3 regions of the Frankia sp. RB5 genome follow, and region 2 is predicted to be linked to each of the others. Evidence: predicted binding sites of a transcription regulator. Region 2 holds the regulator's gene; each other region holds the start of a gene.
What was found. The regulator LexA, encoded in region 2, represses DNA repair genes until DNA is damaged. The targets are predictions, from matches to a motif close to CGAACNNNNGTTCG.
Positions count from the first base shown of each region.

Region 1: the regulator LexA is predicted to act here: its motif matches at 4,048-4,061, upstream of AC6EXY_RS17025 (alpha-ketoglutarate-dependent dioxygenase AlkB).
Region 3: the regulator LexA is predicted to act here: its motif matches at 2,363-2,376, upstream of ruvC (crossover junction endodeoxyribonuclease RuvC).

Region 1 is NZ_JCBATA010000029.1:41,119-48,460, forward strand. It holds gene AC6EXY_RS17005 (AAA family ATPase) at 1-730, shown strand, start outside; gene AC6EXY_RS17010 (DUF3592 domain-containing protein) at 759-1,289, opposite strand; gene AC6EXY_RS17015 (sigma-70 family RNA polymerase sigma factor) at 1,450-2,016, opposite strand; gene AC6EXY_RS17020 (Hsp70 family protein) at 2,141-3,787, opposite strand; gene AC6EXY_RS17025 (alpha-ketoglutarate-dependent dioxygenase AlkB) at 4,076-4,708, shown strand; gene AC6EXY_RS17030 (NADPH-dependent FMN reductase) at 4,799-5,542, opposite strand; gene AC6EXY_RS17035 (SGNH/GDSL hydrolase family protein) at 5,731-6,567, shown strand; gene AC6EXY_RS17040 (class F sortase) at 6,736-7,342, opposite strand, start outside.
Region 2 is NZ_JCBATA010000066.1:10,390-17,731, reverse strand. It holds gene AC6EXY_RS26860 (vitamin B12-dependent ribonucleotide reductase) at 1-1,841, opposite strand, end outside; gene nrdR (transcriptional regulator NrdR) at 2,234-2,998, opposite strand; gene AC6EXY_RS26850 (LysM peptidoglycan-binding domain-containing protein) at 3,406-3,657, opposite strand; gene lexA (transcriptional repressor LexA) at 4,402-5,157, shown strand; gene hflX (GTPase HflX) at 5,313-6,773, opposite strand; gene AC6EXY_RS26835 (AraC family transcriptional regulator) at 7,125-7,342, shown strand, end outside.
Region 3 is NZ_JCBATA010000007.1:52,980-60,321, forward strand. It holds gene ruvB (Holliday junction branch migration DNA helicase RuvB) at 1-935, opposite strand, end outside; gene ruvA (Holliday junction branch migration protein RuvA) at 973-1,728, opposite strand; gene ruvC (crossover junction endodeoxyribonuclease RuvC) at 1,725-2,306, opposite strand; gene AC6EXY_RS05275 (YebC/PmpR family DNA-binding transcriptional regulator) at 2,450-3,205, opposite strand; gene pdxT (pyridoxal 5'-phosphate synthase glutaminase subunit PdxT) at 3,228-3,827, opposite strand; gene pdxS (pyridoxal 5'-phosphate synthase lyase subunit PdxS) at 3,824-4,774, opposite strand; gene AC6EXY_RS05290 (hypothetical protein) at 4,984-5,595, opposite strand; gene AC6EXY_RS05295 (glycosyltransferase family 4 protein) at 5,668-6,795, opposite strand; gene AC6EXY_RS05300 (phosphatidylinositol mannoside acyltransferase) at 6,836-7,342, opposite strand, start outside.

The DNA.
Region 1 (7,342 bases), on a different contig from region 2:
CGCCTCGGCGAAGGCGCGCCGCGAGGCGGGACTGCCGGCGCCGTCGCTGTCGCGCCACCTCGTCTTCGCCGGTCCGCCGGGCACCGGCAAGACGTCGGTCGCCCGCCTGTACGGGCAGCTGCTCGGCGCCCTCGGGGTGCTGCGCACCGGGCAGCTGGTCGAGGTGGCCCGCGCCGACCTCGTCGGCCAGTACGTCGGGCACACGGCGGTCAAGACGACCGAGGTGTTCCAGAAGGCCCGCGGCGGCGTGCTGTTCATCGACGAGGCGTACACGCTGAGCGCGCACGGCGAGGGCCACGACTTCGGCCGGGAGGCCATCGACACGCTGGTCAAGCTCATGGAGGACCACCGCGACGACATCGTCGTCATCGCCGCCGGTTACACCGGGGACATGGCCCGCTTCCTGGCCAGCAACGCCGGGCTCGCCTCCCGGTTCAGCCACCAGATCACCTTCGCCTCCTACGCCGCCGACGAGCTGGTCGCGATCTTCGAGCGGATGGCCCGGTCGTCCGGCTACGAGCCGCAGGGCGACGCGCTGGAGCTGTTGCGCCGTCACTTCGGCGCCGTCCAGCGCGGCGACACCTTCGGCAACGGCCGCTACGCCCGCCAGACGCTCGACCGGGTGATCGTGCGCCAGGCCGGCCGCCTGCGTGCCCTGCCCGCTCCCACCACCGCCGACCTCCAGAACCTGCTCGCCGCCGACGTCGCCGCCGCCCTCACCCCCCGGTAGGCGCGGGCGGGCGGACAGCGCCCGCCCGTCACCAGCGGAGGAAGAACGTGAGGCCGAACAGGACGAACCCCGCCGAGAACAGCACCAGGAAGATGGCCAGGCCGAAGCTGAACCCGCTCACCTCGCCGGCCGCCCGGACCGAGCCGGGATCATCCGCGTGGTAGACCACGGCCACCGCGGACGGGGGCCGGTGGGAGCCCGAGACGGTCTCGACATGCGTGACGCCGTCCCGGTCGATGTAGCGCACCTGCGTGTAGTGGCTCGTCGTCGTGGTCGTCGTGGTGAAGCCGTTCGCGTCCGTGCTGGTCGAGGTGGACGTCTCGGTCCAGGTGCGCAGCGCGGTCCCGGTCGTGCGCACGCCGCTCGCGCGCAGCTGCCCGATGTCCACCGTGTTCCAGATCGCCAACGCGAGGAACAGCAGCGCGAACCCCATCCAGACCACGCCGAACAGCGCCCCGCCCACGCTCCAGCCGAGTCGGGGCATCGACCGGCGCCGACGCGGCGCGCGCGCCGCCCGGCCGGCGACGCGGCGCGCGGCGAACGGGCGAGACCGTGGCATGAGCGTTGGCACCTGCCCGGATTCGACAGCGCTGGCTGACAGTGACCGGCGCGGCGGCCGGCGTAGGGGTCGGAACCGCACCCTAGTCGGTCGATGGGTGAACTGGGTCACATGTCGAGTTTCGGACGCGATGGAGGAGCGTGCCCGCGTGGCTGGCCGCTCAGCGGGTGCGCAGGCCGGTGCGGTCGACCTCGCGGCGCAGGGAGCGCAGAGCGTAGTGGACGCGGCTCTTCACCGTGCCCTCCGGCACGCCGAGCACGGCGGCGGCCTGGGCGCAGGTGCGGTCGCGCAGGTAGACCTCGGTGACGGCGGCGCGGTGCTCGGGCCAGATCCGGGCGAGGACCACCTCGACGGCGGCGGACAGCGCGACCGAGTCGGCATGGTCGGGCGCGGCGGCGAGATCGACGTGGTCCGCGGTGAACTCGAACTCGGTCGGGCGGGCCGCCCGACCGCGGAAGCCGTCGACGACGAGGTTGTGGGCCACCCGGCGCAGCCAGCCGTGGACCGACCCGCGTTCGGGCGTCAGCCGGTCCAGGTGGTGCCACGCGCGCAGGAACGTCTCCTGGACGACGTCCTCCGCCCGGCCGCGGTCGCCGCCGGTCAGCCCGGTGGTGTAGGCCAGCAGGGCGGCGCGGTGCCCGAGGACGAGGTCGGTGAACCGTGTCCGGGTGGCCGGACCCGCGTGGTCGTCGGCGTCCGGTGTCGTCTCCGCGCGGGTGTCTGCCATGACCTGACCGTCGCCCCTGCGGGGTGGCCATCGCTACGAGGCGTCCCCTCCTCCCATGGGGGACCGCCCTCGATTCGCGGGGGGTTGTCCCCACCCCCCGTACCCCGTCCGGGGGATGCGGTGATCAGGCGAGGACCATCGAGGCCCCGGCCGGGCGTGGGAGCAGCGGCGGCGCCGCGGAGCCGCGGGTGCGGTGCGCGTAGCCGTACAGGCCGCCGGCGACCGCCGCGAGCAGCAGCACCAGCACGGCGAGCGCGGTCACCACCAGCAGGCGTCGCGGCGACATCACCACCGGCGCCCCGGCGTCCGCCCACAGCCGAGGCCGCGTGCCGTCCTGCGCCCGTTGCACCGGCACCGCCGCCCAGTCCAGGACCGTGTGCGCGCCCGCCCTCGCCTCCGTACCCGTCATGGCCACTGTGCCGGCGATGGACTTCTGGCCGGCCGTCGCCTCTGGGCCGGCCGTCGCCTCTGGGCCGGCCGTCGCCTCTGGGCGGGCCGTCGTCTCGGGGCCCGAAGTTACCTCTGGGCCCGCCGTCGTGTCGGGAGCCGCGATTGTCCTTGGGCCCGTCGTCGTGTCGGAATCCGCGGTCGTCCCCTGGCCTGCCGCAGTCTCCAGGCCCGCGGTTGTCGCTGGGCCCGGCTCCGAGCGGGCCGGTGCGCTGGCACCGGCGGCCGTGGGCGCGACGGGTGCCGGGGCGAGCCGCGCGGCGGCGATGCGGGCCGCGCCCAGCGCGACCGCGTGCTTGGGATGGGCATCCACCAGGGCCGGACGGCCCAGCGCCGCCTCGATCATCCGCGCCACCAGCGGGACGCGGGCCGAGCCGCCGGACAGCAGGACGGCGGTGAGATCCTGCGGGGCGACCTCGGCCGAGCGTAGCGCCCGGTGCACCGCCTCCACCGTGCTGGCGAGCGCCGGGCTGATCATCTGCTCGAACGTCGCGCGCGTCAGGCGGACCTCGGCGCGGACCGCCGGCAGGGACACCGGGATCTCCGTCTCCTCGTCGAACGACAGCGCCTCCTTCGCCAGGACGCACTCCCGGCGAAGCCGGGCCAGGCCCACCATGTCGTCGCGGCTGTGCGGGTCGAGCGCGTCGACCGCACCACCGAGCTCGGTGTCGACGTGGCGGAGCACCGCCTCGTCGAAGTCGACACCGCCGAGCCACTCCACTCCCTCGGGCAGGCCGAGCGGGCGCGGTTGCCCGGTCTCGAAACGCAGCACCGCGGTGTCGAACGTCCCGCCGCCCAGGTCGTAGACGGCGACGAGGTCACCGTCGGTGAACATCCGGGTGGCCGCGAAGTGGGTGGCGGCGGCCACCGGCTCGGTGACGATGGTGACCGAACCGAGCCCGGCCAGGCGCGGCACCTCGTCGAACTGCTCCATCCGGTACGGGCCCCACACGGCCGGGCGGGTGAGCACGACCGCCGCGGGCGGCGCGCCTCGGGCGGCCACCGCGGCGCCGATGGCATCAGCCAGGGTGGCGGCGAGCAGCGCCGTCGGGGAGTAGGGAGCGCCGCCGAGCACCAGGGGGGTGGGATCGCCGAGGCGGCGCTTGAAGCCAGCGGCCGCGCGGTCCGGCACCCGCACGGCGCGGCGCGCCGCGGCCTCACCGGTCAGCAACCGGCCGTCGGCATCGGCGACGGCCACGGTGGGGGTGAGCACGCCGTGGCTGCCGAGACTGACCATCCCGACGTGCCCGCCGTCTCCCGGCGGCAGGCCGGTGGCGACCGCGGTGAAACTCGTGCCGAGATCGACTCCGAGGCCGTACCGCACGGTCGACTCCCGCCGGATGATGTCGTGATGGACGTGGTGGTTACGCCATGCCTGCTCCCTGTGCGCACTTCAGTGTAGGTCCGTCCCTTATGTGTCCAGCCGGGTCGGCAGCTATGGGGGCTGCATCCGGCGACCTCATCAGGAGCCGGCCGTGACCGCCGTGCCCACCGTGCCCCCCGGACGACCGCCACGGCACCCGGCCGGGACCCGGCGGACCGTTCGAGATCCCATCGTCGCCGCCCGTCGGAACGGTGGGAGATCGAACGTGTGTTTGATATCGTGATGGCCGTGGGGATCGCGCCGTTCCAGGCGTCGCTGCTCGACGCCGCACCCGCCGTCGAGGTCGGCCCGCTTGGGCCGTCCGTGCGGCGGCACCTGCTCGCGCCGGGGGCCTGGGTGGACGAGCGGCGCCGGTGGATCGAGGGGGCCGACGCGCTGTTCGAGCGGCTGCGCGCGGCGGTGCCCTGGCGGGCCGAGCGGCGGCCGATGTACGACCGGGTCGTCGACATACCCCGATTGCTGTCCTGGTACGGCGAGGGTGCCGCGCTGCCCGACCCGGCGCTCGACGCCGCCCACCGCGTGCTCGAGGCACACTACGGCGACGAGCTGGGGGAGCCGTTCGCCACCGCCGGGCTGTGCCTGTATCGCGACGGGCGCGACAGCGTCGCCTGGCACGGTGACCGGATCGGCCGCGGCGCCCGGGTCGACACGATGGTCGCGATCATCGTGCTCGGCAATCCGCGGCCGCTGCTGCTGCGCCCGCGCGGCGGCGGCCCGGTGCGCCGCCTCGACCTCGGCCACGGCGATCTGCTCGTCATGGGCGGCAGTTGCCAGCGCACCTGGGATCACGCCGTGCCGAAGACGGCACGCCCCGTCGGCCCCCGGATCAGCGTCCAGTTCCGTCCCCGCGATGTCCGCTGACCCGCCCCCGGCTCAGGCCGGCAGGTCGGCGAGGCAGATGCGGGCCAGGTGGCAGGGAAAGCGGGTCCGACCAGACGTGGAACGCGCGGCCTACGCGTAGGGCTCGCTGTCCCGCGCGACCCGCAGGGCCCGTCCCCACCAGGACATCCGGTCGAGCAACAGGTCGACGGCGGCCGCCGTGCCCCCGTCGGCCGCCACCCGGCCACCGTCGGCGAAGTCCGCCGCGCTCACCCCGTGCAGGCTGACGCTGTCGCGGACAGTGACGGCATGCTGCTCGGCGAAGACCGCCCGCAGGTGTTCCACGGCCCGCAGGCCACCGCTGACACCGCCATAGGAGACGAATCCGACCGGTTTGGCGTACCACTCCTGCCGGTAGTCGTCGATGAGGTGCTTCAGCGCCGCCGGATAGCTGTGGTTGTACTCCGGCGTGACGACCACGAAACCGTCGGCCGCCGCGAGCCGGCGCCCGACCGTCTCCCGCGTGGCCGGCGTGCCCACGTCATTCGTGCCCGCGTCGTTCGTGCCCGCGTCATTCGTGCCCGCGTCGTTCGTGCCCGGATCGCCGGGGCTCACGCTGCCGGCGGCTGGCGACGCGATGTGCGGCAGCGCGGCCGGATCGACAAGGTCGAGGCGCACATCGTCGCGTCGCTGGGCAAGCGTGGCGAACCAGGCGGCCACCGTCGGGCCGAGCCGGCCGGCGCGGACGCTGCCGAGGAGCACGGCGAGCGTGAGCGGCCGCGGCGCCTCGCCGACGCCGCCGGGCCGGGGATCCCCGAGATGTGCGGCCGCGTGGGGCGTGGCCGCGTCGGGCGTGGTGGTCGTGGCGGATGTCAAGACGGTGCCTCCCGCGTGCTGGGTACGGACGCCCGACCGTCGGGCCGGGCGCGAACCCGATGCTGCGGGGTGAAGTCGACTTCAGGTCAAGCGGGCGCCCGGCGGGGCCCGCCCGGTTACGATGCGGGCGTGCCCGCCTGGCCGGCCGTCCGTCGCCGTCACGGGCGCGGGCCAGGGCGGAGGGCGGGATGATCGGGCGAGGTCGGGTCCTGATGGGAGCGGGCGCGGCGGGCGGCGGTGCCGTCGTTGGCGCGGGTGTGGGTCTGTGGCGGCTCGTCCTGTTCCAGGGCAGTGTGGCCGACCGCAAGGTGCGCCCGCTGACCACCCCTGCGCCGCCGGTGCGTGAGTTCTACGGCAATCCGACCCGCCCCCCGCTCACCCTGGCGATGCTTGGGGACTCCAGCGCGCAGGGCACCGGCGTGCACGACTACGACGACACCCTCGGTGGCTGGCTCGCGCGTCATCTCGCCGACGGCGGCCGGCACGTGCGGGTGGTCAGCGCCGCCCGGGACGGCGCCCGCGCCGCCGACCTCGCGGGTCAGGTCGCCCGCATTGCCCCAGCCTGTCCCGACCTCGTGGTCATCTCCATCGGCGTGAACGACATCCGCCATCGCACCCCGCCGGCGCGAGCCGCGCGCCACCTCGCCGCGGCCGTCACCGACCTTCGCCGCGGCGGCGCCCAGGTGATCGTCGGCACGACACCGGACCTGAGCATCATCGCCGCGGTGCGCCCGCCGTTGCGGGAGATCCTCTGGTTGCTCGGGCGCCGCCTCGAACGGGCGCAGACTCCCGCCGTCCTGGCCGCCGGGGGCACCCCGGTCCGGCTGCGCACCGAGGTGTCGCGCGCCTTCGCCGCCGACCCGACCCTGTTCGCCGCCGACGGCCTGCACGCCGCGGCCGCCGGCAACGCGCTCATCGGCGCCGCCCTGCTCACCGCCTTCCAGCCGCAGCCGGGCTCCGCCGAGGCGGGCGCGGCCGCCGCCGTGACCGGTGCGGTGAGTGTGGACGTGACCGCCGTCGGCTAGCGCCGGGCGAAGGCCCCACCCGAGGCCACCCACATCGCGCGGTGGGCGGGCGGCGACCGTCGGATCCTGATGACGACCGCGCGGCCAGCGCCCGTCGCGCAGACGATGGCGTCGTCGCGTGGCGGTGGGGAGCGGGGCCCGTGCGACGCCGTGGATGGCGCCGCGGGGTCACACCGGCAGGGCGAGGACGACGAGGTTGTCGCGGTAGCTGTGCCGCGCGCGGTCGAACGGGCCGCCGCAGGTGATCAACGCCAGTCTCGGCGGCCCGTCACCGCGGAACACCCCCGTGTCCGCGAGAGCCGACTTCGCGACGTGCACGCGGGCGACGACCCGATAGTCGTGCGTACGACCGTCGGCGCTGGTGACGATCACCGGGGATCCTGTCGCCACGCGGGCGAGGGGGAGCAGCGCGCCGGGCTGGCCGTCATAGTCGACGTGCCCCGCGATCACCACGGTCCCCGACGGGGCACCAGGCGCCGCGCCTGCCGCCCACCAGCCCACCGTCGCCGGATCGCGGGGCAGATCGAGGGTGTTGGTGGCACGGTCGGCGAGCTCGGGGACGACCGGAGCGTCGACGCCGGACGCCGGCACGGAGACGCGCGCCGGTCGCCGCCGTGCGGCGTCCCGCGAGTCGGCAGGGTCGGCCGGCAGTGGGGACGCGGCGAGGACTGTGCCCGTGTCCGGCCCGGCGGCGGCCGGGAGCGTCGCCGCCCCCGGCATCGCCGCCGAAGCCGAACCCGACGCGAGCGACCCGACATCGCCGGGTGCCCGTGAC
Region 2 (7,342 bases):
ACGTGGCCGTGCTCGGCGATGTACTCGACGATCGCCTCCATCGTCTCCTCCGGGTAGCCGAGCGCGCGCAGCGCCGCCGGGACCGTCTGGTTCACGATCTTCATGCTGGCGCCGCCGACCAGCTTCTTCATCTTCACCAGGGCGAGGTCCGGCTCGATGCCGGTGGTGTCGCAGTCCATCGCGAGGCCGATGGTGCCGGTGGGGGCGAGCAGGCTGACCTGGGCGTTGCGCCAGCCGTGCTTCTCGCCGACGGCCTGCGCCTTCGACCATTCCTTCGAGGCGGCGGCCAGGACGCGGGCGTCCTCGGCGTCCACGGTGCGCACCTCGTCGTTCGCGGCGGCGTGCTTGCGCACGACCCGGCGGTGGGCGTCGGCGTTGCGCGCGAAGCCCTCGTAGGCGCCGACGATGCCGGCGAGTTCGGCGGAACGGCGGTAGGCGGTGCCGCTCATCAGCGAAGTGATCGCCGCGGCGAGTGCCCGGCCGCCATCCGAGTCGTAGGCGCGGGCGCTGGCCATGAGCAGGGCGCCGAGGTTGGCGTAGCCGATGCCGAGCTGCCGGTAGGCGCGGGTGATCCGGGTGATCTCCGGGGTCGGGAAGTCCGCGAAGCAGATCGAGATGTCCATCGCGGTGATGATCAGTTCGACGGCGGCGACGAATGCGTCGGCGTCGAACGTCCGGTCCGGGCGCAGGAACTTCAGCAGGTTCAGCGACGCCAGGTTGCAGCTGGAGTTGTCCAGGTGCACGTACTCGCTGCACGGATTGGAGGCGCTGATCCGCCCGCTCTCCGGGCAGGTGTGCCAGTCGTTGATCGTGCCGTCGTACTGGATGCCGGGGTCGGCGCAGGCCCAGGCGGCCTCGGCGATCGTGCGGAACAGGCCCTTGGCGTCGATCGTCTCGATCGCCCGGCCGTCGAGGCGGGCGCGCAGGTCGAAGCCGGTGCCGTCGACGACGGCGGTCATGAACTCGTCGGTGACGCGCACGGAGTTGTTGGCGTTCTGGTACTGCACGGAGGCGATGTCGCGGCCACCGAGGTCCATGTCGAACCCGGCGTCACGCAGGGCGCGGATCTTCTCCTCCTCCCGCGACTTCGTCTCGACGAACTCGACGATGTCCGGGTGGTCGACGTCGAGGACGACCATCTTGGCGGCCCGGCGGGTGGCACCGCCGGACTTGATCGTGCCCGCGGACGCGTCGGCGCCGCGCATGAAGCTGACGGGCCCGGACGCGGTGCCGCCGGAGGACAGCAGCTCCTTGGACGACCGGATCCGCGACAGGTTGAGCCCGGCCCCGGACCCACCCTTGAAGATCAGCCCTTCCTCGCGATACCAGTTGAGAATCGACTCCATGGTGTCATCAACTGAAAGAATGAAACACGCGCTCACCTGCTGAGGGGCGGGGGTTCCGACGTTGAACCAGACCGGGGAGTTGAAGCTGAAGACCTGGTGGAGCAGCATCCAGGTCAGCTCGTGCTCGAAGGCCTCGGCGTCGGCGTCGCTGGCGAAGTAGCCGTGCTCGCGGCCGGCGGCGACGTAGGTCAGCACCACCCGGTCGATGAGCTGGCGCAGCGAGGACTCCCGGGCCGGCGTGCCCGGCGCGCCGCGGAAGTACTTGCTGGTCACGATGTTCGAGGCGTTGACCGACCAGAAGTCGGGGAACTCGACACCGCGCTGCTCGAAGTTGACCGAGCCATCCCGCCAGTTGGTCATGACGACGTCCCGGGTCTCCCAGGTGACCTCGTCGTAGGGGTGGACCCCGGCGGTCGTGCGCGAGCGGCGGATCTTCAGCCCGGTCGCCGTCCTGGCCCCCGACCTGCCCGCCTTGGTACCGCGACTTTCGGTCATGACGCTCCTCGTCCTGTCAGTATCTCTCGTCGTCCTGCGTCTGCGCGTCGTCCTGCGTCTGCGCGTCGTGCTGTGCCTGCGCGTCGTGCTGTGTCTCTGCGCCGTGCCGTGCCTGCGCGTGGTGCCGTGTCATGTCGGTGGGGCGCAGCGTTCCCGGCCGTGGGCGAGCGCATGGTCAGGGCTTCGCCCGTGTGCGCCGGCGGAGCGCGGCGCGCGCCCGCGCACACCGCGGCCAGGCCGCACCGGCGGCGGACGCGCGGTACCGGCGGCGCTCGCCGGTCGGGCAGGGCACCCCGGTGATCAGAGGAACCGGCCGGCGAGACGGTGGGGCTCGACGGGAAACGGCGGGCCGGATGCCGGGTGGGGCGTGGCCTGTGGCCCTCGCCGGGCTGTCAGGGGTGGCGCGCCGGCGTGGCGCCAGGCGCGCCGAGCGCCCTGGCCGCACCGTGCTCTCCCGCGACGAGCCCGTCCCGGCCGAGGCCGCCTTCCACGACGTTCAGCTGGCTGGTGCCGGCGCGTCGGCGGGCGGCGGAGTCGGCACCGTCCGCCGCGCGGCCGCCGCGGGCGGGGGCGGGCTCGCCGTCGAGCTCCCCGTCCGGCGGCACCGCGGCAGGTCCGGCGCGTTCCAACGCACCCGTCGCCGAGCTCGGGCCGTCGTCGTCACCGCGGCGGCCGGCGTTCCTGGCCGCTTCCGCGCCGCGGCGGGCGCCGGAGGTCTCGGACCGCAGCGCCGTGATGGCGCTCTCGAAGTCGGCGAGCGACTCGAAGGCGAGGTACACCGAGGCGAACCGGAGATAGGCCACCTCGTCGAGCTCGCGAAGCGGGCCGAGGATCGCCCGGCCGATCGCCTCCGCGGGAATCTCCGCCGAGCCGGCGGACCGCACCGCGTCCTCGACCTGCTGCGCGAGCAGGGCGAGATGATCGTCGCGCACCGGGCGGCCCTGGCATGCCTTGCGCACGCCGGCGATGACCTTCGCGCGGCTGAAGGGCTCGGTCACACCGCTGCGCTTGAGTACCCGCAGCGACGCCTCCTCCATCGTGGTGAACCGGCGGCCGCATGAGAGGCAGGAGCGCCGGCGCCGGATCGCTGAGCCTTCCTCGGCCTCTCGGCTGTCGACGACACGGCTGTCCGGATGCCGGCAGAACGGGCACCGCACGCGAGACGCCTCCTTCACCGAGCCGGCCGACAGCCCTTCCGCACCGTCCCGACGTCGGCGCACCGGGACGGACCGCGGGCCCCACCGCCGCACCGATCCGGTGGGACCTGTGGACGAGCGGCCCTCGTTCTGTGGAAGACCTGTGGATCCACCTGTGGATGACTTACACCTACGTAAGCACCAGATGTTGTGTCCAACTTAGCGCACGACCCCATGGATGGGAAAACCGACCCCCCGCATGCCACACGAGGACATCAGCCCGCGGGGGCCCGACGACCCTGGGCGAAGCCGCCTCAACCGCCCGCACCCGGCCCGATGCGGAGGCGTCACCGCGGCGACCATCGACCACCCGCCGTCGCGACCGCCGGTGTCCGATCAGGCGGCTCCCGACATACCCCCGCCGGGCCTCACCCATCCAGTAAGAGGAACTGGCCGGGGGTGAGCTGGGCGGAGGACAGATCGTTGATCCGCATCAGCCGATCGACCACCACGCGCGTGTCGGCGTCCGGCTCGAGCACGGCGGCGATCTCCCACAGCGACTCCCCCGCCACGACCAGGTGGCCGCGTGGCGGCTCGTCCGACCACGCCAGCGAGGCCCGTGGCACCACCACCGCCAGCATGGCCGCGATGAGCATCGCCGCGGCCATGGTGACCACCACCCGACCACGCCTGGTCAGCCGAAGAGGCGCCGGCTCCCGTCGCACTCGCGACCGCGACGGAACCCCGCTGGCCGGCCCGCGACCAGGCGCCGGCATCGGATCCCGCCCGTGCGGCGCCGCGGTGCCGTCCGACCTCGCACCGTCCCGGCGCGCCACGGGCCCGCGCGACGCCGCACCGCCCCGCGGCCCCTGGCAGCTCGGCGACGACACCCGACCAGGCGCCGCCCTCGCCTCGCGGGACCGGGAATGGGACGGGAACAGACCGGCGTTGGCGGGCACCGATCGAGGACCGGGACGGCCAGCCGGCGCTCCCGCGGACCGCCCGGCGACCCGTTCCCGGACCACGGCCAGGTCGATGACCTGCGCCGAGCAGCTGGGACTCACGACATCCTCCCGTGGCGAGCGGGCCGGGACCACCAGGCGGGCGAACCCCAGTTCGATCGAACTCCTGGTCGATTGTCGCACCCGGCGCGGATCTGGCAAGAGGACACGCTCGAACAAGCGTTTGAGATTCCGCGACCGTCCGGTTACCGTCAAGACGATCAGGTGTGCACCGGGTGGATTCTCCGGGTCGCGGACGGACGCACGCCGTGGGGGTGTCGGGATCGCGGGCGATCCCGACCGCGACGCGGCGCTCACCCGTCGGACGTGGGGTGACCAGCTGGTGACCACGTACGCGACGAGTAGGTACGTGACGAACGACGTACGCGACGAACGACGTACGCGACGAGGAGAGCGGTAGCGATGACCACCCAAGGCAGGGGTACACGCCGGGGCGGGGCCCGCGGCAACGTGCGGGCCTTTCCCGAAAACCCCGCGGACGCGGCCGGACTGACCCCCCGGCAGCGCAAGGTGCTCGAGGTCATCCGGGCCGCCGTGGAGCGGCGCGGATACCCGCCAAGCGTCCGCGAGATCGGTGAGGCGGTCGGCCTGACCAGCACGAGCAGCGTGGCGCACCAGCTCAAGGTGCTGGAGGAGAAGGGCTACCTGCGGCGGGATCCGAACCGTCCGCGGGCGATGGAGGTGCTCAGCCCGGACCGCCCGCGCCGCCGCGCCCAGGCGGCGCCGGCCGCGGTGGTTCCCGCGTTCGGCGGTGAGGCCGCCGCGGCGCCCGGCGGCGAGGCGTCAGCGGCCTACGTGCCGGTGCTCGGGCGGATCGCGGCCGGCGGCCCGATCCTCGCCGAGCAGGCGATCGAGGATGTCTTCCCGCTGCCCAAGGAGATCGTCGGCGAGGGCACGCTGTTCCTGCTGCGCGTGGTCGGCGAGTCGATGATGGGCGCCGCGATCTGTGACGGCGACTGGGTGGTGGTCCGCCAGCAGCCGGTCGCGGACAACGGCGAGATCGTCGCCGCGATGATCGAGGGTGAGGCGACGGTGAAGCGCCTACGCGTCCGCGACGGGAAGATCTGGCTGCACCCGGAGAACCCTGCCTTCAACGACATCCCGGGCGAGGAGGCGACGATCCTCGGCCGGATCGTCGCCGTGCTGCGCAGGGTCTGACCACGCGACGGCCGGCCGCGCGTGGCGGCCGGCCGATCCGTGGTCTGCCCGATCCGCTGGGCGATCCGCGGTCCGACGAACTCAGGCCGATCCGGGCGTGCTTCGGCCGGGTCAGAGCGGAGCCGGTCAGGCGTCCGGACCCGGCGCGGCGTGGGTCAGGCCCGGAAGGCGTCGAGATCGGCGGCGAGTGCCGGCGACACCCGCGCGGTGAGGCGGGTTCCGTCTGCCGTGTGCTCCTGCCCGAGTACCTCGCCGTGGGCGTGGACCCGCGAGACGAGCTCACCCCGGGTATAGGGGACGAGCACCGTCAACTCGACGTCCGGGTGCGGAACCCGCAGGCACAGCGCGTCAACGAGCGCGCCGAGCCCCTCCCCCGTCCGGGCCGAGACGAACACCGCCTCGGGCGCCAGCTGGCGAAGCTCCGCGACGACGGTGGGAGCGACCGCGTCGACCTTGTTGACGACGATCAGTTCGGACACGCCGCCCGCGTCGATGTCGTTGAGGACCTCGCGGACGGCGGAGATCTGCGCGGCCGGGTCGGGCGCGGAGCCGTCGACGACGTGCAGCAGGAGATCCGCGTCGGCGACCTCCTCGAGCGTCGAGCGGAACGCCTCGACGATCTGGTGGGGAAGATGGCGTACGAAACCCACCGTGTCGGTCAGGGTGAACGCGCGGCCGTCCGGCAGGGTCGCCCGGCGCACCGTCGGGTCGAGGGTGGCGAACAGCGCGTCCTCCACCAGGACGCCGGCGCCGGTGAGCCGGTTGAGCAGCGAGGACTTGCCGGCGTTGGTGTAGCCGGCGATCGCCACCGCGGGCACCTCGCCGCGCCGCCGCGCCGCGCGCTTGGTCTCCCGCACGGTGGACATCCCGGCGAGTTCACGGCGCAGCCGGGCCATCCGGGCGCGCAGCCTGCGCCGATCGGTCTCGATCTTCGTCTCACCGGGGCCGCGGGTACCGATGGGAGCGCGCCCGCCACCACTGGCCGCGGCGCGCGACATCGACTCACCCCAACCACGCAGCCGGGGCAGCATGTACTGGAGCTGGGCCAGCTCGACCTGCGCCTTACCCTCTCGGGAGGTCGCGTGCTGGGCGAAGATGTCCAGGATGAGAGCCGTCCGGTCGATGACCTTGACTTTGACGATCTCCTCCAGCTGGCGCAGCTGGCCGGGGGTGAGCTCGCCGTCGCAGATCACCGTGTCGGCGCCGGTCGCGGCGACGACCTCGGCGAGTTGACGGGCCTTGCCGGAACCGACGTAGGTCGCCGCGTCCGGCCGGTCGCGGCGCTGCACGAGCGCGTCGAGGACGACCGAGCCGGCGGTGGTGGACAGCGCGGCGAGCTCCGCCATCGATGCCTCGGCCGCCCGCAGCGAGCCCGAGGTCCACACGCCGATCAGTACCACCCGCTCCAACCGCAGCTGGCGGTACTCGACCTCGGTGACGTCGTCCAGCTCGGTGGCAAGGCCCGGTACTCGACGCAGGGCCGCTCGGTCCGCCAGATCGAGCTCGTCGCCGGATTCGGCGAAAAAGCCCGAAAGATTGCCCGAATCGTCATCGGTGAGTTCAATGAGGGATCTGTCGAGGGTGGACGCGTCCAGGGCGTCGGCAGGAAGTGTCATACCATCCGTTCTCAACGCGGCCCGCTGCCGCGGCATTCCGCGCCGGTTCATTTAGCCAGGTCACACGCCTTCTCGGTGACCCGGGGGCGATCCCGCCATCGAAGGGGCCGGCCCGGGCCAGCCCGGCCGCACCGCTTCGGTGTTCCCCGGCGGAATCGTCCCGTCGCCTGCCAGGGTCCCACGCCCCAACGAGGATCGCGAACGGTTTAGCCGCCTCGTTCCGGCGATCCCGCCCGTCGTGGTGACTCCGCCGCACCCGGCGCCATCCCCGCGGGGATCATGACGCGCTCACGGCCGCGCCACGTGACCGGGCACGGCAGGCGATCCGGGAGATCAGCCGACGGGCGTAGCGTGGGCGCGGTGTATCGCGAGCGCCGGGCCGCCCGCCTGCCGGCGACGATCTGGTTCGCGGGCGCGAGTGGGCTGGAAGCGGGCCCGATGGTGCGACGGATCCTGCCGGACGGCTGCGTCGACGTCATCTGGAGCTCCGACGGGCGGCTGATCGTCGCCGGGCCGGACACGGTCGCGAAGCTGGCCCACTGGGTGCCGGGTGTGCGCCATGTCGGCGT
Region 3 (7,342 bases), on a different contig from region 2:
CGGATCAGCAGGCCCGCCCGCAGCAGGAACGGCTCGGCCACGTCCTCCACCGTCTCCGGTTCCTCCCCCACCGACACGGCGAGCGTGGTGAGCCCCACCGGGCCACCGCCGAACCGGCGCACCAGGGCCTCCAGCACGGCGCGGTCGAGCCGGTCGAGGCCCAGAACGTCGACGTCATAGACGCGCAGGGCCGCGGCGGCGGTCTCGCGGGTGACCACCCCATCGGCACGCACCTCGGCGTAGTCGCGCACGCGGCGCAGCAGCCGGTTGGCGATGCGCGGGGTGCCGCGGGAGCGCCCGGCGACCTCGACCGCGCCGTGCTCGGTGAGGGGGACGCCGAGCAGGCCGGCGGAGCGGGTGAGCACCCGGGTCAGCTCGTCGGGGTCGTAGAAGTCCAGGTGGGCGGTGAAGCCGAAGCGGTCTCGCAGCGGGCCGGTGAGCAGCCCCGACCGGGTCGTCGCGCCGACGAGGGTGAACGGGGCGACCTCCAGCGGGATCGCCGTCGCACCCGGGCCCTTGCCGAGGATCACGTCGACGCGGAAGTCCTCCATCGCCGAGTAGAGCAGTTCCTCGGCGGGACGGGCGATGCGATGGATCTCGTCGAGGAACAACACCTCGCCGGGGGACAGCGCGGTCAGGATCGCGACGAGGTCACCGGCGCGCTCGATCGCCGGGCCGCTGGTCATCCGCAGCGGGACCTCCAGCTCCTGCGCTATGATCATGGCGAGGCTGGTCTTGCCGAGGCCCGGCGGGCCGGAGAGCAGCACGTGGTCCGGCGGGCGCCCGCGGCCCCTCGCACCCTCCAGCATGATCGACAGCTGTTCGCGGACCTTGCGCTGGCCGACGAACTCGGCGAGCGTGCGCGGCCGCAGCCCGGCCTCGAACGCCCGCTCCTCCGCGTTCGCGGCCGCTGAGACCAGCCCCTGCTCGCTCACGCCCGCCCTCCCCCGCGGCGGCGCGCCGACGGGACCGTCATCGCCGCAGCACGGCCAAGGCGGCCCTCAGCAGCGTCGCGGCGTCGGGAGCGGCGCCACCGGGATCGCTCCCAGTGCCCACGGCGGCGCCAGTGCCCACGGCAGCACCCGTGCCCGCGGGACCGCCCGTACCCGCGGGATCTCCGCCGGCGGCTCCCGCACCGCCCTGCTCGGGCGCGGGCGCCGCGAGCGCGGCGAGGGCCCGACCCACCGCGTCCTCGGCCTCGCGGGCGGAGTAGCCGAGACCGGCCAGCGCCTCCCGCACCGCGTCACCGACGCCGGCGGGGGCGCCGGGCACGGCGGCCGCCGCCGAGGCGGACCCGCGCGGGCCGGGCACGACGGCCCCGCCGCGCGGCGGGCCGAGCCGGTCACGCAGGTCCAGCACGATCCGCTGGGCGCCCTTGCGCCCGATCCCGGGAACGCGGGTGAGCAGGCCCAGGTCCTCCTCGGCCACGGCCCGGCGGACCGCGTCGGGGTCGAGCACGCCGAGGACGGCCTGAGCGAGCTTGGGCCCCACCCCGGCGGCGGACTGCAGGCTCTCGAAGACGTCCCGGGCGTCGGCGTCGACGAACCCGTAGAGGGTCAGCTCGGTCTCGCGCACGACGAGGGTGGTGGCGAGGGCCGCCGGCTCCCCCACCCGCAGCCCCGCCAGCGTCGAGGGGGTGCACTGGATCAGCAGGCCGACCCCGCCCACCTCGACGACGGCGGACAGCGGGCCGAGCGCCGCCACCGTGCCGGACACCGACGCGATCACCCGGCCACCCCGCTGCCCGCGCCACCCGGCAGGATGCGCGCCGCGCCAGCCGCACGGGTGCCCGGCGCCGCGCCGCCACCGGCCGCCGCGCGCATCCGGGCCAGCGCGGGGCCCCGCCACAGGTGGCACAGAGCCAGCGCCAGCGCGTCCGCCGCGTCGGCCGGCCGCGGGACCTCACTCAGCCCGAGCAGCTTGCTGATCATGAAGCCGACCTGGGCCTTGTCCGCCCGGCCGCTGCCGGTGACCGCCGCCTTGACCTCGCTGGGGGTGTAGAGACCGACCGGCAGGCCGCGGCGGGCGGCCAGCGTGATCGCCACCGCGCCGGCCTGCGCCGTGCCCATGACCGTGCGCACGTTGGCCTGGCTGAAGACCTTCTCCACGGCGACGGCCTCGGGGCGGGTGCGGTCCAGCCAGGCGTCGATGCCGTCCGCGATGGCACGCAGCCGCTCCGGCACCTCGACGCCGGCCGGTGTGCGCACCACTCCCACCTCGACCAGGCTGGCCCGCATGCCCAGGGCACCGTCGATGACGCCCAGCCCGCACCGGGTCAGCCCCGGATCGACGCCCAGCACCCGCATCCATCCTCCCGACCCCGCCGCCCAGGACCTCGCGGCCCGGGAGCATCGCGACCCCAAGAACATCCGTTCGATGGTAGATCGCGCCGCGCAACCGGACATCCACGACACGCCCAACAGATCGCTCCGGGACGGCCGCCGGCCGCTCAGCTGGTGACGAGCTCCATGACGTCGTCGGAGATGTCGCCGTTGAACCAGACGTTCTGGACGTCGTCGAGATCCTCGACCGCCTCGACCAGCTTGAGCACCTTGGCGGCGGGCTCGGCGTCCAGCGACACGCTGACGCTCGGCAGCCAGGAGATGTCCGCGGAGCCGACCTCGAGCCCGGCGTCGGTGGCCGCGACCCGCACGGCGTGCAGGTCGGTCGCCTCGGAGATCACCTCGAAGGCGTCCCCGAGGTCGTTGACCTCCTCGGCCCCGGCGTCAAGCACACCGAGCAGCACGTCGTCCTCGCTCAGCCCGTCGGTCTTGGTGACCAGCACCACGCCCTTGCGGTTGAACAGGTACGACACCGAACCGGGGTCGGCCACCGTCCCGCCGTTGCGGGTGATCGCCACCCGGACGTCGGAGGCCGCGCGGTTGCGGTTGTCGGTCAGGCACTCGACGAGGATCGCCACCCCGCTCGGCCCGTAGGCCTCGTAGGTGATCGACTCGTAGGTCGCGCCGCCGGCGAGCTCGCCGGAGCCGCGCTTGACCGCCCGCTCGATGTTGTCGTTCGGCACCGACTGCGACTTCGCCTTGGCGATGGCGTCGGCGAGCGTCGGGTTGCCCGCCGGGTCCCCGCCGCCGGTCTTGGCGGCCACCTCGACCGTCTTGATCAGCTTGGCGAACAGCTTGCCTCGCCGGGCGTCGATGACCGCCTTCTTGTGCTTCGTGGTCGCCCACTTGGAGTGACCGCTCATGTCCTGCCCCTCTTACCTGCGATCACCGACCGAACCCGGACGATCGCACGACGTCGACGAAAAGCCGATGGACCCGGAAGTCACCGGTCAGCTCGGGATGGAACGCGGTGGCCAGCAGCGATCCCTGGCGGACCGCCACCGGCGCTTCGGCGACACGTGCCAGCACCTCGACCGCGCCGCCCGCCTTTTCTACCCATGGTGCCCGGATGAAGACCGCGTGCACAGGCGGTCCCGGCACGCCGACGACGTCGAGATCCGCCTCGAACGAGTCGACCTGCCGGCCGAAGGCGTTGCGCCGGACGACCATGTCGAGCCCGCCGATCAGTGGCTGATCCGGCCGGCCGTCCACGACGTCCCGCGCAAGCAGGATCATGCCAGCACACGAACCGAACACGGGCAAGCCCGCCGCGACCTTCGCCCGCAGCGGGTCCAGCAGCTCGAACACCCGCAGCAGCCGGCCGATCGTCGTCGACTCGCCGCCGGGCAGGACGAGCCCGTCCACCTCGGCGAGCTCCGACTCCCGGCGCACCGCCACCGGGACAGCCCCGGCGTCGGTGAGCGCCCGGGCGTGCTCGCGCACGTCCCCCTGCAGGGCGAGGATGCCGATCCGCGGACCGCTCACCAGCCGCGGTCGGCGTAGCGCGCCGACGGCGGCAGCTCGGAGACGTTGATGCCGACCATCGCCTCGCCGAGCCCGCGCGAGACCTTCACCAGGACGTCCGGGTCATTGAACATCGTCGTGGCCTCGACGATGGCGCGGGCGCGCCGCGCCGGGTCGCCCGACTTGAAGATGCCGGAGCCGACGAACACGCCGTCCGCGCCGAGCTGCATCATCAGCGCCGCGTCCGCCGGGGTGGCGATGCCGCCGGCGGTGAACAGCACGACGGGCAGCCGCCCGAGCCGGGCCACCTCGGCGACCAGCTCGACCGGCGCGCGCAGCTCCTTCGCCGCCGCGTAGAGCTCCTCGGTCGGCAGCGTGGACAGGCGGCCGATCTCGGCGCGGATGGTCCGCATGTGCACGACCGCGTTGGACACCTCGCCGGTGCCCGCCTCGCCCTTGGACCGGATCATCGCCGCACCCTCGGCGATCCGCCGCAGGGCCTCACCCAGGTTGGTCGCCCCGCAGACGAAGGGCACCGTGAACGACCACTTGTCGATGTGGTGGTGCGGGTCGGCCGGGGTGAGCACCTCTGACTCGTCCACGTAGTCGACGCCCAGCGCCTGCAGCACCTGGGCCTCGACGAAGTGGCCGATGCGCGCCTTCGCCATGACCGGGATGGACACCGCCCCGATGATCTCGGAGATCATGTCGGGATCGCTCATCCGGGCGACGCCGCCCTGGGCGCGGATGTCGGCGGGCACCCGCTCCAGCGCCATCACCGCGACGGCGCCGGCGTCCTCGGCGATCCGCGCCTGCTCGGCGTTGACCACATCCATGATCACGCCGCCCTTGAGCATCTCCGCCATGCCGCGCTTGACGCGGGCGGTGCCGGCCTGCCGGGCGGAGTCGGCCTGCCCGGCGGTGTCAGCCGCCGTGCCGGCGGTGGAGGCGGTCTGGGCCTCGGACATGATGTGCCGTCTCTTTTCGCTCCAGTCGGGCTCCACGGACGACAGGGCACCGCCCGCAGGCGCGCCGCCCTGTCCGGGCCAGCCTGCATGACGAATACCCGGCCTGGTGATTCCCGTGCGGGTGGGTCGGTACCCCATCGTACGGCGCACCCCGGCCCGACCGGGCGGGCGCGGATCCGCCCCCGCGCGGGCGGGGACGCTCGCGCGGGCTAGGAGGCCAGGCCGGGACGGTCGCCGTGATCGAAGGGCTCGCCGTGATCGAAGGGCTCGCCGTGATCGAAGGGCTCGCCGTGGGCGGCCGCCGCGTCGTCGCGCACTGGCAGCGCGTCGTCGATCTCGAAGTAGCCGGGCGCCGGGCGGCGACCGGACAGGTGCAGCACCCGGATCAGGCGACGACCGGACAGGGCCCGCAGGTCGCGCACCGCGTCGTTGTGGAACTGGCGGGCGAGGGCCACCCGGGCCGCCCCGGAGTCCACCGCGTGCAGCTCGGCCGGGAACCGCTGGCCGGCGGCCGCGACCTCCGCCGAGCGCAGGGACCGGCTCAGCGCGTTCTCGACAAGTTCGACGCCGCCGTCGAGGGCGGCGCCGGCGAGCAGCGGCGGGTAGACCGCCCGCGCCCGGCGGGCGCTCGCCGCCAGATCGTCGAGCGCGCAGCGCTCGGCAAGATCACCGGCCGCGGCCGCACGGGCCACGAGCTGGGCCACCAGGCCACCACGGGCGTCCGCCACCCGGGCGGCGAGCCGGTCCAGTCGCAGCGCCAGCCAGGTCAGATAGGTCGCGACCGCCACCACGAGGGCGACCACCACCACGAGGACACTCATCCCACGCAGCGTAACCAACGGCCGATTGTGACCTTGCGCCGGTCCCGGCGCAGGGCTCACCGGCCCGGGCGGTCAGCTCGCGGCCACCGAGACCTGCCGGTCCCCGGAGACCATCTGGTAGATGTCGACGATGCGCTCGGCGATCGTGCGCCAGTCGTAGGTCTCGACGACGCCACGCCCACGACGCACCAGCTCGGCGGCCGCCTCCGGGTCGGTGAGCACCTCGGCGAGCACGGCCGCGAGCCGGCCTGGGTCGCCGACGTCGAACAGCCGCCCGGCGCGGCCGTCGTCCAGCACCCGCCGGAACGCGTCGATGTCGCTGGCGACCACCGGCGTTCCCGCCGCCATCGCCTCCAGCAGCACGATGCCGAAGCTCTCCTGGCCGGTGTTCGGGGCGCAGTACGCCTGCCCGGAGGCGAACACCCGCGGCTTGTCGGCGTCGGAGACGAGGCCCACCAGGTCGACGCGGGTGCGCAGGTCCGGTTCGAGTCGTGCCCGCAGCCCCGCCGCGTCCCCGGGTCCGGCCACCAGCAGCCGGGCGTCGGGGATCCTGGCCAGCAGCGCCGGCATCGCTGCGAGCAGCACGTCGAGCCCCTTGCGCGGCTCGTCGATGCGGCCGAGGAAGACGACGGTGGGCCGGCCGTCGCCGTAGCCGGGCAGCGGCTGGGCGTCGGCGAAGCCGTCGACGGCAACACCGTTGGGAATGAGGATCGCGTCGGCGCCGAGATGCTCGACGAGCGTGCGCCGGGCCGCCTCGGACACGGCGATGCGGGCCCGCAGCTTCTCGAACGACGGCTGCAGCGCCCCCTGCGCGGCGACCAGGAACCGCGAGCGCGGATTGGCCGTGTGGAAGGTCGCGACGATCGGCCCGTCGGCGAGCATGCAGGCCAGCAGGCCGATGCTGGGGGCGCTGGGCTCGTGCGCGTGCAGGACGTCGAAGTCGTGCTCGCGCAACCACCGCCGGACCCGGGCCGCGGAGACCGGGCCCATCAGCAGCCGGGCGACCGAACCGTTGTACCGCACCGGCAGCGCCCGGCCGGCATCGACCGCGTACGCGGGCAGCGTCCGCTCGTCGTCGACCGGAGTGATGACGGACACCTCGTGCCCCGCCGCGATCAGCGTCTCGGCGAGGTCACGGACGTGCACCTGGACACCGCCGGGCACGTCCCAGGTGTACGGGCAGGCGAGGCCGATCTTCACGGGGCCACCGACGCCCGGCCACCGCCGCGGCCCTGGTGGCTCATGGATCGTCACGCCAGACGCGCTGGAGCATGTGCCAGTCGGCCGGATGCGCGGCGATGCCGGCGGCGAACGCGTCGGCCAGACTCTGGGTCATCGTGGCCACGTCGCTGGGCGGCACGGCCGGATGGATCCGCCCGCTCCAGCCGTCGCGGTCGAACCACAGTGTGACGGGCAGCAGGGTCGCCCCGGTGGCGAGCGCCAGCGCGGCCGGGCCGCCGGGCATCCGCGCGGTGGCGCCGAAAAACTCGACGGGCACCCCGGACCGGGACAGGTCCCGATCCGCGAGCAGACACAGCGTCCCCCCGCCCCGCAGCCGCTCGCGCAGCAGGTCGAACGGCGGGCTCTCACCGCCGGTCAGCGGGATGACCTCCATCCCGAGCGCGGTGCGAAACGCGACGAACCGCTCGAACAGCGACTCCGGGCGCAGCCGCTCGGCGACCGTCGTGAACGGAATGCCGGTCGCCGCCAGCCACGCACCGGCCTGTTCCCAGTTCCCCATGTGCGG